2 regions of the Vibrio gallaecicus genome follow, and region 1 is predicted to be linked to the other one. Evidence: riboswitches for the same ligand, from Rfam matches in the RefSeq annotation. Region 1 holds a riboswitch; the other holds the start of a gene.
The links. Region 1 has a riboswitch for cyclic di-GMP ahead of gbpA (N-acetylglucosamine-binding protein GbpA). Riboswitches for the same ligand answer to the same signal wherever they lie in the genome.
Positions count from the first base shown of each region.

Region 2: it holds a riboswitch for cyclic di-GMP, as region 1 does, so the genes downstream of both, OCU78_RS05090 (TfoX/Sxy family DNA transformation protein) here and gbpA (N-acetylglucosamine-binding protein GbpA) in region 1, are expected to answer to the same signal.

Region 1 covers NZ_AP025491.1:146,517-151,640, forward strand. The annotation lists gene OCU78_RS15275 (COX15/CtaA family protein) at 1-603, shown strand, start outside; gene cyoE (heme o synthase) at 593-1,606, shown strand; gene gbpA (N-acetylglucosamine-binding protein GbpA) at 1,711-3,174, opposite strand; cyclic di-GMP riboswitch class I at 3,330-3,457, opposite strand; gene OCU78_RS15290 (helix-turn-helix domain-containing protein) at 3,779-4,132, shown strand; gene aroG (3-deoxy-7-phosphoheptulonate synthase AroG) at 4,329-5,124, shown strand, end outside.
Region 2 covers NZ_AP025490.1:1,141,054-1,146,177, forward strand. The annotation lists gene OCU78_RS05075 (alpha/beta fold hydrolase) at 35-832, shown strand; gene OCU78_RS05080 (putative signal transducing protein) at 900-1,256, opposite strand; gene OCU78_RS05085 (TVP38/TMEM64 family protein) at 1,256-1,936, opposite strand; gene OCU78_RS05090 (TfoX/Sxy family DNA transformation protein) at 2,066-2,656, opposite strand; cyclic di-GMP riboswitch class I at 2,764-2,848, opposite strand; gene purR (HTH-type transcriptional repressor PurR) at 3,006-4,010, opposite strand; gene torD (molecular chaperone TorD) at 4,333-4,980, opposite strand.

The sequences.
Region 1 (5,124 bases):
CTTTATGTTGACCCATCCGTCCGGTTTTGGGCTCTTGCTAGCTTGGGAATCGTGATTCTTCAGATATTTTTAGGGGGCTGGACGTCATCGAATTATGCGGCGTTGATGTGTACTAGCTTACCTATTTGCGAAGGTAACTGGATAGCATATCTAGACTTTTCCAAAGCCTTTGACTTACTTCAATCAGGGCATGAAAACTATGAATTTGGTGTGCTTGAATATCCTGCCCGAATGACCATTCACGTGACTCATCGAATAGGAGCTATTGTGACTTCTTGTGTGGTTTTAGTGTTGGTATGGAAGCTCGCTCAGCAGCCTTGCAATATTCAAAACAGCTTAGCGAAAAGAGTAGGGACCTTGTTATTACTTCAGATAACTTTAGGAATTGGCAACGTTGTTTTACAGCTTCCTATTTCTGTTGCTGTGCTTCATAACCTTGTTGCTGCTTTATTGCTCGTTAGCATAGTAACCACTAACTTTTTACTCTGGCACCGACAAGATTATAAAACCCTGATAGCAAGTAACGTTGTACCGATTGGCAACGCGGTTCATCACAAGTCGAGACATGCAGATTATGCAGAAGGAGTCGAGTATGACAAGTAAGACATCAGCCATGAGAACAATGAACAGAGCCTCTTCTTTAGCCACTATTTCTAGATCCACAATGTCTGCGAGCACTATATCTTCAACTGCTATATCTTCATCTGCTATCTCTGGGGGGGAAAGTACTTATCAAACTCAAGATAGCCGTCATTGGAAAGCCTATTTAACGCTCACCAAACCGAAAGTCGTGGCTTTGATGCTGCTAACCGCATTAGTGGGGATGTGTCTTGCTGTACCTTCTGGGTTACCGCTAAAAGAAACCGTATTTGGGCTGATTGGTATTGGTTTGATGGCTGGAGCAGCAGCAGCGTTCAACCATCTTATTGATAGTAAAATTGATGCAAAAATGACACGAACTCGTCGTAGACCTTTGCCTTCAGGTGAACTGAGTCGCTATAAAGTATTTGGCTTTGCCACTGCGATAGGTGTACTGGGTTTTGTGACTTTATTTTTTGTGGTGAATGCCCTGACAGCTTGGCTAACTTTCGCCAGCTTATTGGGGTATGCTGTTGTTTATACAATGTATTTGAAACGAGCCACCCCGCAAAATATTGTGATTGCCGGAATTGCAGGAGCAATGCCACCATTACTCGGTTGGACAGCTATAACCAATGAACTTCATTCTCATGCATGGTTATTAGTGATGATCATTTTTATTTGGACTCCTCCACATTTTTGGGCGCTTGCCATTCATCGACGCGATGAATATGCAAAAGTGAATATTCCAATGTTGCCTGTCACACATGGTATCAGTTACACGAAAACGTCTATTTTCCTGTATACCCTTCTATTGAGCGTGGTGTGTATATTGCCAGTTCTTGTTGGAATGAGTAGCTGGCTCTACTTAACGGCATCACTCGTACTTAATGGTGGGTTTATCTATCATGCTTGGTTACTTAAATATCGAAGTGAAGACAGTACAGCGATGAAAACATTTAAATTCTCTATCTATCATTTAATGTTTTTGTTTATTGCTCTACTTGCAGATCATTACTTGTTGTAAATGATTTCTTGTCACTCGTTTTCTGTAAACTATTTTTTGTGAACCAAGTAAGCAGGTATAAAAAAGCGGAGACACAATCTCCGCGTTTTTATGTGCTGAATATATTAGTTCAACTTATTCCAAGCCGATTGCCAATGTGAACCCACTCCGGGCTCATAATGATTTGCAGAAGGTGACCATTGAACGCAGTACCCAGAATATGGGAACTCTTTACATTGATAGATGCTGCCATCACTACTGAGTACTTTAGTGCCAGCGGTATAAGCTTCAATACCTTCTGGGAATACGAAATCATACTCACCTGCTGGTGGTGGGGTTTGCTCTTCGATTAGGTGGAAATCAAGAGTATTTTGATCAACTAGATTACCCTGCGCATCTTTGGTCACAATAACAAGCATGTGATGACCGGCTTCTGATTTTGATAGCGTTAGCTGAATATCATCAACTTGACCATCAGATAGTTCAGAAACATGGGATGCCAGTGCCTCTCTATGGTGATTAAATACGGTTAGCTCAGCTTGAAGATCGCCAGTAGCCGCAAGTGTTAAATCAATTTTTGTAGGACTATCGTTAACAATGTATTCAGCCTCAAGGCCAGTAACAGCAAGATCGTAGCCAGGTTCTAGTGTTTCAATCTTGTACCCAACTTCAACACTCTCAAACCCAGAACCTGCTTTTAAGTAAATAGGGTTTGTTCCGTAGACAGGTGTGAAATCACCGGCATCATTCAGTTGACCTGATTTTATTTGCGCTTGCTCTTTATTGATTTTCGTCGCAAGGGCGTGAGACCAGTTATTGGCTTTACCTTGCTCTGTGCTTTCAATCACCACTTTTGTGCTGTAAGAAGTGTTTTCTCCCGATTGGTCAAATACACGCGTGTAAACGCTGTCACCGATATTTAGATCAATTGTTGGGTTAACTTGCCCGCCTTGCTCCCAATCAGGAATGATAGGTCCGTCACCATTAAATTGAACGTCAATCACATTATAAAAAGATGCGGCGGTATCACCGACATCCCAAACCGCTAGAATGACTTGGTAGCCTTCGCGTTCAGGCACATTGCACAGGTGACTTACGCGTTTTGGTGGTTGAACCATTCCGCCATCTACCACACAAAATGGAGTTAGATCGAATGAGCTACGTGCTAGAGGCTGGTTTGGGTTCCAGTTTGAATTGGTAATGTAGTATTTCCAATCACGGGTAACGTGGTTTGCAGTGAACGTCCACTCGAAAAACTGAGAACCAGATTGAATAGGGCGCTTAACCCAGCGGTTTGCGGTTTGTTCATCTAAAGCTGCGGCAAGTGAGCTTTGTGCGCTGGCGATTTTTCCATCTTGTGGTCCAGTTGCTGGGAAGCCATCAGGACCTTCGACACTTTGAGGCTCGTATTGAATGGCACCACAATGTGTATTTTTTTCATTGGTATCACTGGCAGGGAATTTACATAGCGCAACTCGGCTTTCTGCAACACCATTGTCATAGGCAGAAACATATCCGTGTCCAAAACTAGCACTACTCACACTGAAAAGTGAAAGGGCAATTAAGGTTTTATTTGGGAGTTTATTCATCATTTTTCCTTATAAATAGCTGACAAAAAAAGATGACACTCTGGCGTTGTTTACACTTAACTATCTGTATTGGTTAACTATATTTACGAGTTAACTACCTGGACTTATATGGGTTCACTAAGTGAGATCTTATGGATAACCCTTGTCCCTAGTTAAGTGGCAGCTCCGCTATCATAGACATTACCTAAGAGTCTTTTACAGTATGACTAGCATGCTCATATGTAGTGTCGACAGACCGGTAGCTTTGCGTCCTACCCTTTCAGGTAGTTTGCCAAAAGTGCGTTGAGCAAGCGAAATGTAGCCAACAAAATTTATAAATACGAAGTGAATGATTCAATTGTGGAATGTCAGTTCAGGTTTTTAATTCTCGGAGAAAATTAACTTGATAAATGAATGAAGCTGATTTTTATAAGGTATTGATATGAATGTATTAATAATGGCAATGAATATAAAAATTATATGTATAAGAGGGCTAGGTGGTCATAAAACGTCACAATTTTTAAGGCGATAAAAACAAACCTTTGACTTCCATTAACCAAACGCTGACATCCGTTTGTATTAAAGCAACGACAATTCATTCAATTGACTTATATAAGGATGAATCATGGAATTCACAGAACAAGATAGAGAAGCGCTCTACCAAACTTGGATGTCACAAAAATCTAAAATGCGTATTACACAAATGGAATTCTCTAAACAACTCGGTATGAACCAGCTTGCTTTTTCTCGAATATTGAGAGGAGAGAACCCTTTAACTATGCCGTTTATTAGCCACTTTTGCCGTCTACTTCATTTAGAGCCAAAACACGTTTTACCGTCTCTAAAAGAGACAATGGGTCATGCACCAAAAGTTGTATATCTACAGAGCCGTATGAGTGTCGATGGGGAAATCCAAAATGCTTATATTGAAGGAAATCAAGTGGTCGTTGAATACGCTCATACTGTTCAAACTGCTTAGAAAATCACCGCTGTAAATTATGATATACAAGGTGTTGTAAATATAAAACATAAAAAAAATTGCCTTTATTTTTAAATAGTGATTGAAGTTAGCGTTTTTACTAGATAAGTTACAGGGAACAAGAAGATTAATGCTGATAGAAGTTGTGTTTGAACACGCGAATTCAGCTCAAGGATAGAAAAGGAAGAAGTAAGCAATGTTCCAGACTGATGATGTAAGAATTAATAAAGTAAAAGAGTTATTACCCCCTGTTGCTGTTTTAGAAAAGTTCCCAGCAACAGAAACTGCTTCTTCGACTACATTTGAAAGCCGTAAAGCTATTCATAATATTTTAAAAGATAAAGACGATCGCCTACTTGTGATCGTTGGTCCTTGTTCTATTCATGACACGGAAGCAGCAATTGAATATGGTAAGCGTTTAAAAGTATTGCGTGATGAACTGGGCGATCGCCTTGAGATTGTAATGCGTGTGTATTTTGAAAAGCCACGTACCACTGTTGGTTGGAAAGGTCTGATCAATGACCCGTACATGGATGATACTTTTAAACTGAACGATGGCTTGCGCTTTGGTCGTAAATTGTTGCTTGATCTGACTGATATGGGCATGCCGACAGCAAGTGAATTCCTTGATATGATCACTCCACAATATGTGGCTGATCTAATCAGTTGGGGGGCAATTGGTGCGCGTACAACTGAATCACAAGTTCACCGTGAGCTATCTTCCGGTCTTTCATGCCCTGTAGGCTTTAAAAATGGTACTGACGGCAATATTAAAATTGCTACAGACGCTATTCGTTCTGCGAGCGCTTCACACCACTTTTTGTCGGTAACAAAGTACGGTCACTCGGCGATTATCGAAACTGCAGGTAACCCTGATTGCCACATTATTTTACGTGGTGGTAAAGAGCCAAACTACAGCGCAGAGCACGTCGCTAAGATTAAAGATGAACTTGAAGCGTCAGGTTTGCCGCAAAAAGTGATGATTGATTTCA
Region 2 (5,124 bases), on a different replicon from region 1:
TCAATGTGAGCATAACGTGATTTAAGCGAAGGATATGTCAGAGACTTTATTATTCCATAAAACATTCACACACCCGACCAGCGATGAGTGGGTGGTCTTTGTGCATGGAGCTGGTGGCAGTTCATCTATTTGGTTCAAGCAAATAAAAGCTTACAAGGAGCACTTTAATTTACTGTTAATCGACTTACGTGGACATGGTAAATCTAATGCTTTGTTAAAAGAGCTAATAGCGAACCGATATACCTTCAAAGCTGTAACTCTTGATATTTTGAAAGTGCTCGACCATTTGAAAATTCGTTCTGCTCATTTCGTCGGCATGTCTCTTGGAACGATAATTGTACGTAATGTTGCGGAAATTGCAGCAAGTCGAGTTCGCTCAATGGTGCTAGGAGGAGCTGTAACTCGCCTTAACACCCGTTCACAAATTCTGATTAAGCTTGGTAACCTGAGTAAGCATATTATCCCTTACATGTGGTTATATAGCTTATTTGCTTATGTAGTGATGCCACAGAAGAGCCAAAAAGAGTCTCGACACTTATTTATTAGAGAAGCTAAGAAACTTTGTCAAAAAGAATTTAAACGTTGGTTCATCTTAACAGCTGATGTGAACCCTATAATGAAGTACTTTAAGGATCGTGAATTACCGATCCCAACATTGTATTTGATGGGGGAAAGAGACTATATGTTTATTCAACCCGTGAAAGAAATGGTTGAGGCACATCAAGCAAGTGAACTAGTGGAAATACCAAATTGTGGGCATGTATGCAACGTAGAGCAACCTGATGAATTCAACAAGCGCTCTATTGCTTTTATACAAAAGCAAATAGCTTAGAAGCTATTTGCTGTAATACTTAGCTTCAAGCTAACAAGAGAGGTTAGCCTTTAGTTAATAATTACTATTATTCAGATGTATTCCTAGGCAGCTCAATTTTAACTTCGCTTTGAGGGGATTGAGCTCCACATTGCCAGCAAGATCCAAATTGTGGCTCATTGTTTTCTCTACAATTCTCGCATACCCATTCTTCAAACTGTATTGATGTCTGTTGTAATTGGTACTCTTCCACAATCACTTTAGCTCTTGGTGCGTACTCAGTATTTGGTAACCAAACGTATGGATCAGTTTCTTCGGTAAAGGGTAATTCACCTTTGAGCCCAAATAGACCTTCTCCTCTTACTTCACACTCCACATTTTCACTTTGTAGAAGTCCACATACAATGTGAGCCTCTGCAGGATTACTCGCAATAAATATTTTCATTATTCAGCCACCGGACCTGAACGAAATTTAGCCATTGCCCATTTTGCTAAAATTGGGAACAAACCAAGCAATGCAAATGAGAGTAAAACAGATGGTGAAACAATACCCGACAATGAATCAATTTCCGCAAGTTGCGTACCTGCATTTAGGTAAACAGCAGTACCTGGAAGCATGCCTAATTGGCTAGTTAAGTAATAGCGAGAGATGGAGATTGGCGTTAGACCCATCAATAAATTAATTAAGAAAAACGGAAATACTGGGATTAAACGAAGTGAAAATAAGTAAAATGCCCCGTCTTTCTCAACACCTTGGTTGATGGTTGCTAACTTGTCACCAAATTTACTTTGTACCCAGTCACGTAATAAAAATCGGCTACTTAGGAAAGCTAATGTAGCGCCAATGGTACTTGCAAATGAAACCAAAACAAGGCTTGCCCAAAAACCGAATAGGGCTGCGCCTAGTAGAGTCACTACCGCGGCGCCAGGGATCGAGAAAGCAGTAATCATGACGTAAACAATGAAGTATATCGCTGCCGCCAGTAAGAAATTACTTTCAATATAGTTATTTAAAAGCACTTGTTGAGCTTTGGCATTCTCTAACGTTAGATACTGACCAAAGTTGACACCTAGTATGATGATGGTTGCCAGTAGTACGATTCCTAAAATTAGTTTTTTACTCATGAATACTTCCTCTAAATGTCACTTAATATCATTATTATAGTTAGACAGGGAATCAAGGCATTAACTTTCATTGAAAATAAAAAAAGCCACAAATAATGTGGCTTTTTGGTGTGAAAGTGACTGATTAACTTAATTAATTCGGCTGATAAGCTCTTCTCGTCGCTGTTGAGGGATAACAGACCAGTGCATACCCTTTATAGCGCCCTCTAATGCCCATAACAACTCAAGGCTTACATCCGATGAATGAGACTGCCTAATAGCGTTGTAGGCATTTACAGAGCCAAATTCATACAGCCTTTCCACTGAATCAATGCCGGCTTTTTTAAGCATCCTTTCAGTCGCAAGTCGAAGGTTTGGGAGATCCTTCAAGCGGTTAGGTTTTGCTGAAGATTGTTCCTTTTTCTCATCTTTAGCGAAGTTTAGAGAAACTTCCGCTAAATTGAGAGTTTGTTGTAGATCTTGCAAAATGTTATTAGGAAGAGCGAAATACTTAGTAACAACAGGAAACCCTCGTTTTTTGTAGACGTACGGTTGAAACCCTTGTTGTTTGAATTGATCCGCAGAGTTTTTATCAGCTCTAATGTGTAGTTGATCATTCACAACTAATGCGAACATAGTTTCGTCAGCAAATAGGCCGAACCCACCAAACATTGAACGCGATTTTATTTTTCCTAGGGACTCAAATAACTTCATCGAGTCCTTTAGTAGTGGTTTATCCATGTGTTTTATCTCGGTGTATTTGAATTATGCCACCAAATAAGCAGGTCCGAGAGAGTAGCAAAATGTTGCTATAAAATGTCAGTTAGCGGTAAATCTTTCATTTTGCCATCGGCAACCCCGCTACCATACCAATATAGGCTTAGGCCGGAGGCTTTGCGTCTCACTCTTTAAAGTGGTTTGCCCTGTGCGTGACTTTTGACAGAATAAGTATTTTGTTGAACAAAGCTCACATTTGAATTTTTAAAGTGTGACATTCATTCAGTAAATGATAGTCGTAATGTGTGACTAAGTGCATTTGTTTTGTTTGTAAAAAAGCGCACTTAAATGTGCGCATTTATGAATGCTTTATTTATTTCAGTGATTTAACTGTGTTTCGTTCCACTATTTCTGGGTGCATTTCGAAAATACGTTTTTCATGGTCTTTATCTTTTATACGTTCTAGCAATATTTCAAAAGCATTTTTGCCAACGCGTCGCTTAGGTTGGTGGACGGTGGTCAGTGGCGGAGAAAAGTATTCAGCCAACTCAATGTTGTCATAACCAATAACTGAAATATCATCAGGGATCTTTAGCCCATTTTGCTGTAGTCGGCTCATTAAACCGAGTGCCATTGTATCGTTAAAGCAGAAAACGGCGGTTGGGCGGTCTTCCATCCCTACAATCTTGTCTGCAGCAATTACGGCTGTATCACATTCAAAGTTACCTTCAATGATTAAGTCATCATTCAATTCAACTTGTGCTTCATTTAATGCTCGGTGGTAACCTGCAATACGCTCAGTACAAGCCGCTTTATCTAGATGACCACTTAAGCAAGCAATTCGTGTGTGACCTTTTTCTAGTAGGTATTTTGTTGCTAAGTAGCCGCCCTCTTCAGAGTTATCGATGATCTTATCTGCTTGAGAGCTTTCAGGACCCCAATCCATCACTACTTTAGGGATATCCGCGTGTCGATCTAACATTTCACGAAGTTCTTCTGTTAGGTCGGAACACATCACTAAAATGCCATCTACGCGTTTTTCAGCCAGCATGCGAATGTAATCACGTTGTTTCTCGTAAATACCACCTGTATTGCAAAGGATCAAAGTATAACCTTGGCGGTAGCAGTAGCTTTCTACACCATCAATGACTTCAGAGAAGAATAAGTTGGTAGATTGAGTAACTAGCATGCCGATAGTACGTGTCGTATTGCATTTTAAGCTACGAGCAACAGCACTAGGTGCATAGTTTAATTCATCAACAGCTTTATTTACTTTTTCTTGAGTCGCTTCTGCAACAAAGCGAGTCTTATTGATGACATGAGAAACAGTTGTTGTTGATACGCCGGCTAATCGAGCGACATCTTTTATAGTGGCCATGGTTTTATCCTGTTAAAAGCTACTTTACTAGAGAGTAGGGCAGCAAAGTAGCCGTAAAGCTACCAGAGTGAGAGCACTGGTTAAGTTTTTCTAATGGTATTAAAGTGCTAAAAAACAAAAAACCGCTAATCAGAGCGGCTTGTTTTCAATTTCAAAATGCTCATGATCAGTAAAGCACAACATTTTGATGGTGTTTCATATTTTATCGTTTGCGATCACAATTTTAGACTGACTGGAAAATGACCGCAATAACATTCACCCATAATTATGGGTGAATTGTCACATTTACATCTAAATATTCTATCAATACTAGAATATCGCTTTATTCATCGCTTAGGTATTCTAGATCCAGTTTATAAAAGGCTACGAGCAGTGTTGCAACGCTTGCGTAAAATCCAAATTTATCGAATTCTGTACACTTTGCTTGGAATCTTGGTATCCAAGTAAGTAGGTATTTTTCGATAAACTGTTTTTGTTCAAGGAAGCTACTTTCAAACTCTTCACTGTTTTGATTTTCGTTAGAACGGATGATTAAATTTCCAAGAAAATCGAGTTCAATGGCAATGTGATCCGCTGGTTCATTTAGATCAGCACTAACTCCTACACCATGCTCAGCCATCAGTGTTTCCATGTCTTTTGCAGGTTGACCATTTAGTAGACCAGTATTACCAATATACAAAGATGCATAAGGCAAAGCGGCGTACTTATCGGATTTTAAGAATAAATCACAAAAGTCAGCCGCAAGCTCAAGCTGTTCATCGTCACGATTCTGAGAGCGGTTCAAGGCATCGACGAGTTTATCTATTGCTGGTTTCAGCGTTTCATTTTCGCCTAACCCAGCTAGAAATGAACGAATTTCAACAGACTTGTAATGCTCTAATTCTGATTCTGTTAATTCTTTAGCAAATAAGCTTGATAGCCACCAGTAAATTTCAGCTCTTTTCTCGTTGAATGCTTTCATTTCTTTCATCAATTATTCCTACCTTCATAAGGTGACGCCTAAAAACGGCTGAGATTCAGTGAACAGACTTAAACTTAAGTCGTAATGCCTATATTGAATTGCTCTGAGCGGTAAATAGCAAGGTTTTAGCTTGTCTTGCATCAAAAAAAAACC